DNA from 2 places in the Halolactibacillus sp. JCM 19043 genome. Region 1 is predicted to be linked to the other one. Evidence: a T-box and tRNA genes for the amino acid it is inferred to sense, from the RefSeq annotation. Region 1 holds a T-box; the other holds one or more tRNA genes.

The links. The T-box of region 1 lies ahead of alaS (alanine--tRNA ligase). A T-box ahead of a tRNA ligase gene usually reads a tRNA of that ligase, here a tRNA-Ala.
Region 2: it encodes a tRNA-Ala, which carries the amino acid that the T-box ahead of alaS (alanine--tRNA ligase) is inferred to sense. The anticodon was not compared.

Annotation. Positions count from the first base shown of each region.
Region 1 is NZ_BAXD01000001.1:96,703-99,885, forward strand. It holds partial or broken gene JCM19043_RS18425 (AAA family ATPase) at 1-656, shown strand, start outside; gene JCM19043_RS00480 (hypothetical protein) at 737-940, shown strand; T-box leader at 983-1,190, shown strand; partial or broken gene alaS (alanine--tRNA ligase) at 1,281-3,183, shown strand, end outside.
Region 2 is NZ_BAXD01000009.1:55,406-58,588, reverse strand. It holds partial or broken gene JCM19043_RS06740 (ABC transporter ATP-binding protein) at 1-43, opposite strand, end outside; gene sppA (signal peptide peptidase SppA) at 269-1,285, shown strand; gene JCM19043_RS06730 (RDD family protein) at 1,287-1,769, shown strand; tRNA gene JCM19043_RS06725 (tRNA-Ala) at 1,923-1,995, opposite strand; gene JCM19043_RS06720 (autorepressor SdpR family transcription factor) at 2,171-2,443, shown strand; gene JCM19043_RS06715 (SdpI family protein) at 2,436-3,086, shown strand; gene JCM19043_RS06710 (PLD nuclease N-terminal domain-containing protein) at 3,079-3,183, shown strand, end outside.

The DNA.
Region 1 (3,183 bases):
GGGGATTTGATATTCAAGATATTCAAATTTTAGCGCCGATGTATAAGACGGATGTCGGCATTAATGAAATAAATGCTCGCATCCAGTCGGTTGTGAATCCTAAGCGTAAAGGTGCGCGTGAACTGCATACGAAAGATACCGTGTTTCGAACCGGTGATAAAGTGATTCAGCTCGTTAATCAACCGGAAGACAATGTGTTTAACGGGGATATTGGTAAAATAACCGCCATATTTAGAGAAAATGAAAATATTGACGGGGAAGACCAAGTAATTGTCACCTTTGAAGAGGATGATGTCACCTATACCCGGCAGGATTTATTAAATATTACCCATGCGTATTGTATTTCGATCCATAAGTCACAAGGGAGTGAATTTCCGATTGTCGTCATGCCTGTTGACCGTGCTTACCGGCGAATGCTTAGGAAAAACTTATTGTATACGGCAATGACACGAGCAAAACAGTCGTTGATTATTTGCGGGGACCAAGCAGCCTTTTTAGAGGGCGTCACCACGATTGACACGAATGAACGTTATACAACACTTATCGAACGTTTAACGGGTGTTTTTACCGATAAAGACTACCGTGAACGTTTAGAAGAAGATTTAGAAGAACAAGCTTTAGGCGATGAAGACGTCTCACCGTTTGATTTTATGTAAGATTAGGATAAAAAAGCAGAACGCATGTATAAACGTCCCCTTGATTTGGCTACACTGAATCAAAAAAAGAGGTGACGTGTATGCGGTGTTTTTACTGCCAGCACTTAAGTTTAGGTGAAATTTCCACTAAACATTATTATTGTATGGAATGCTGTTTAGAGTTTAAAGTTGTGGAAGACCGATGGTATGGCTATATGATAGATGAGGAAGGTGACCTTCACCTAGAGGTTTCATCAGACATGACATTTTCACCAGCTGGAACAACTCATCAGACTATCGATTGACAGCGGCAAAAAGATTCTCTATAATATCGGGTGAAACGATAGAAAAAAACGTCGAGAAACAGGAGTACATATCAGCCCATTTAAAGAGACGCTTACCCTTAGGCTGTAAGGTGAGCGAAATGAAGAGGTATGGAAGCTCGTTTTGAGTGTAAATTAACCATTTACCGGTTGAATGCCGTTATCATTCACTAAAGGTGATAGCGTTAGCTATAATCAGGGTGGTACCGCGAAGATAACTCTCGTCCCTGCAAGATATTGCAGGGATGGGAGTTTTTATATTGCCTATCGTTAGCAATAAATGGCTGTATATAAGTAATGATTAATAAAGGAGCGAACACAGATGAAAGCATTAACCTCAAGTGAAGTAAGACAAATGTTTTTAGATTTCTTTGAATCAAAAGGCCACCGGATTGAACCGAGTGCCTCACTTATCCCACAAGAAGATCCAACGTTACTATGGATTAATTCCGGTGTAGCAACGTTAAAAAAATATTTTGATGGACGCGTCATGCCTGCTAATCCGCGTCTAGCGAACGCGCAAAAATCGATTCGAACAAACGATATTGAAAACGTTGCTACACGCCGCGTCACCATACGTTCTTTGAAATGTTAGGTAACTTTTCGATTGGTGATTATTTCAAAGAAGAAGCGATTGAGTATGCATGGGAATTTCTAACGAGTGATAAATGGATTGGTTTTGACCCAGAAAAATTTCAGTCACCGTGCATCCAGAAGATGATGAAGCGTTCCGCTACTGGAAGGATACCATTAAACTACCAGAAGAGCGGATTATTCGTTTAGAAGAAAATTTCTGGGATATCGGTGAAGGTCCAAGTGGACCTAACACGGAAATTTTTTATGACCGTGGGGAAGCTTATGGCAATGATTTAAATGATCCTGAACTTTACCCTGGCGGGGAAAATGATCGTTATTTAGAAATTTGGAATTTAGTGTTTTCTCAATACAACCATAATCCTGATGACACGTATACACCACTACCGAAGAAAAATATTGATACGGGGATGGGACTTGAACGAATGATTTGTGTCATCCAAGGGACGGAAACAAATTTCGAAACCGATTTATTCTTACCGATTATTAAAGAAGTAGAAAAGTTAACCACCGTTAATTATGGTGACAACAAAGAAACGGATACAGCCTTTAAAGTGATTAGTGATCATATTCGTACGGTTAGTTTTGCGGTCGGTGACGGTGCCTTACCTTCTAATGAAGGTCGTGGGTATGTGTTAAGACGGTTATTGAGACGCGCAGTTCGTTTTAGTAAGCAACTTGGCATCGATAAAGTTTTTATGGCGTCACTCGTTCCTACAGTGGCTTCTATTATGGAAGCCTTTTATCCAGAAGTAAAACAAAAACAAGACTTTATTATGAATGTGATTCAAACGGAAGAAGAACGCTTCCATGAAACATTACATGACGGCTTAGTTATTCTGTCTGACATTATTGACCAACAAACGAAGAGCAATGAAACGGTTGTGCCAGGTGAGTATGTCTTTAAGTTGTATGATACGTACGGTTTCCCGAAAGAATTAACGGAAGAATATGCGCATGAACAAGGTTTTACAATTGATGAAGCAGGCTTTTTAGTAGAGATGGAAAAACAAAAAGCACGCGCACGTAATGCGCGTCAAAAAGTGGATTCCATGCAAGTCCAAGACAGTGTCTTTAGTGAACTAACAAAAGACAGTACGTTTGTCGGTTATACAACCCACGAAATCACCACGACGGTTGTGGCGATGATTGAAAATCAAACCTTTGTCGATCAAGTCACCGGAGAGGAAGCGTTTGTGATTTTAGCTGAAACACCGTTTTATGCAGAAAGTGGCGGTCAACAGTCAGACTTAGGCGTGATTTATAATGATCACTTTAAAGCGACGGTTAAAGAAGTGAAAAAAGCACCGAAAGGGCAACACCTTCACCTGATCGAAATCACTGAAGGTGAGCTTCAATTAGATGAGACTGTAACGGCACAAATTGACCGTGAACGTCGATTATTGATTGAGAAAAATCATACCGCCACACACCTATTACATCAAGCATTAAAAGATGTCTTAGGTACGCACGTGAATCAAGCAGGGTCACTTGTTAGTGCTGATCGGTTGCGTTTTGACTTCTCGCATTTTAGTTCGGTATCATCTGAAGAGCTTCAAGCAATTGAAACAAAAGTGAATGAACAAGTCTGGGCCTCACTTCCGGTTGAGATTACCAACCGTTCAATTGAG
Region 2 (3,183 bases), on a different contig from region 1:
AACCTTTATACGGTTTATAATAACTAAAAAATCGTCTTAGCATCCCTTAAGTCCTCCTCTTTATGTAGCGTATCTCGTCATACGTTTCTCTTATTACTCCGTGTCTTTTTTAAAACAAAGGCGCACCAATCATTCAATGTCTGATTATATCATAAGTTGAACGATGACAATGACTTATATGACTGAAGATAACTTTAAGAAAAGTTTACACAGATTGTAAGTTTTTGTTATACTTATCTATGTGAGAAAACGAAAAAGGAGGATTTATATGACGAATAAACGTTGGGTGGCGATTGGATTATCAATCATTGTATTGATTGTTTCACTTATTTTACCCGCTGTTGCTTCTGTTTTTATGGCTGATGAGGAAGATGAGGATAAAGCGACAGATTTCTTCACCGCACTGATCGACGATGCTCAAGCAGAAACAGTTATCAGAGATGGCGATGCTTTTAATCGGATTGCTTTAATTGACGTTCAAGGTGAAATGATTAATCAACAAGTCTCACCGTTTGCACAAGGGGGCTATAATCATGCCTTGATCCTTGATCAACTTGAACAAATTAAAACCGATGAGACCGTGAAGGCTATACTACTACGTGTCAATACACCTGGTGGGGGTGTGTATGAAAGCGCAGAACTGACCGATAAAATTAAAGAAGTAAAAGAGGCCCGTGACATTCCAGTCTATACCGTCATGGAAAGTATGGCCGCAAGTGGTGGTTATTACATATCGGCGCAATCAGAAAAAATCTTCGCAACACAAGAGACCTTAACCGGTTCAATCGGTGTTATTATGCAAGGTTTTAATGTTTCTGGTTTACTTGATAAACTCGGCATTGAAGATACGACCATTAAAAGTGGTGATTTAAAAGACTTAGGATCTGCCACCCGTCCGAATACAGACGAAGAAATTGCTGTCTTACAAGAGATTGTTGACGGAATGTATGAGCGCTTTGTTAGTGAAATTATAGACGGGCGCAATATGTCACGCGAGCGCGTGCTCGACTTAGCTGACGGACGGATTTATAGCGGGGCACAGGCTAAAACACTTGGACTCATTGATGAACTCGGTTACTTCGATGACGCTTTAGCGACACTTGAAAGTGACTTTGAATTGTCTGGCGCTGAAGTCTTTCAATATGATGGAACATCTTTAAATATGTTCGATCAGTTTTTCTTATCAATGAAAAATCTTTTACCACAAGCGGAATCAACACCACTAGATTCCATTGGACAGACAGAAGAAGCTCCAACCTTTAAGTATCTCTACAGGGGGCTGTAATATGATTAGACGATTTAATGATTATCCCGATTACTTTTATGCTGGATTTTTCATTCGGTTGTTCGCCTTTACTGTAGACATGATCATGATTCAATCACTGTCTCGGTTATTGTTATTCTATTTGAATGAGAGTCTATTAAAAACCGTTCTGTCACTCTTTATTTACTTACTCTACTTCATTTGTATGACTAAATTCACCAATGGACAAACGCTCGGTAAAATGATTTTCGGTATTCGCGTGATTGCCATTAATGAAGAAACATTAAGTTGGACAACCGTCCTTGTACGCGAAGGATTTGGCCGTTACTTACAAAAAGTGCTTTGGATTATGTATAGCCTGACGATTTTCACGCGTTACAAACAACATGTCGTGGATCTCTTGACAGATACATCGGTTGTAACAGAAAATTACCTTAGACTACTTGAATCACCTCTTGATCAATCTGAAAAAGAAACGGTAGCCCAACCAACACCTATGTTGTAGGCTAAATGAATAGATTAAGCACATAAAAAAGCATGCTTTTAGCGATAAGCATGCTTTTTTATTGATTATTAAATGATGGCAGTCACTGCCTTATTGAACTGTTCTATTTATAGCCAAAAAGAAATATACTAAAGAAAAACAAATGAGAATAAGTGGAGCATAGCGGGATCGAACCGCTGACCTCTTGTCTGCCAGACAAGCGCTCTCCCAGCTGAGCTAATGCCCCTTAATCTGTCTATTACGTATTATACAAACTTTATTATCTTTTGACAAGGTAAAATTATTTCCCAGGACATTATTTTATCACTTTTTTTATGATGCTCTATTATATATTGACTTTCAACCATTTATATTTTATTATTTAGTTAATTACTTAAATACTTAATTAAGGAGGCCACATCATGAAAGAGGCATTTAAAGCCCTCGCCGACCCAACACGGAGGAAAATCCTTGATTTATTAAAGGCGAAAGACCTTACGGCTGGGGAGATTGCCGATCAATTTGAGATGTCAAAACCGAGCATTTCACAACACTTAAAAATTTTAAAAGCTGCTAACTTAATTGAAGATGAGAAACAAGGCCAATATATTTACTACCATTTAAACACGACCGTCTTTCAAGAATTAATCAGTTGGGCGATGTCTTTTACAAAAGGAGATGATACAGATGCGTAAACACTTACCCTTTATTTTTTTATTAAGCGCCACCCTCATCATGTGGATCATTGCTTTTCCGCGTTTACCTGATGAGATTCCGATGCAGTGGGGACCTGATGGCAGCGTTAACTGGACCGCACCAAAACTATTAGGGATGTTGATGAATGTTGGGATTTTACTTGTGATTTACCCGATTCTTGTCCTCAGTCCGAAGTTAGATCCAAAACGCAAAGGCTATTTATACACATCAAAAGCTTATTGGATTATTATTTATGCTACCCTCGGTCTGTTAGTCTTTGTGAATGCTTTTGTTATTTTTCAAAGTCTCGGTTATGACTTAAACATTGAAATAGTCATTCCCATCCTGATCGGTATTTTATTTATCATTATCGGTAACTATATGCAGACCGTTAAAGCCAACTGGTTTATGGGCATTCGTACGCCTTGGACACTTTCCAGTGAAACTGTCTGGCGAAAAACACACCGATTAGGTTCAAAATTATTTATGGTCTGTGGTGTGTTATTTTTCCTTATTCCCTTCTTACCTGTTGATTTAATGATTTATGTGATTGTGATCCCAGCAATATTAGCTGGACTCATTCCAACCATCTATTCTTATGTACTCTATCGCCATGAACAAGAGGAGGATTCTCATGAATGATTTACCTGTTAATATCGTATTATTACTGTTGCCCCTTATTGTGTTACAGTTTATTTTAACTATTGTTGCGGTGATGAGTTGGTATAAAGCCGACCAA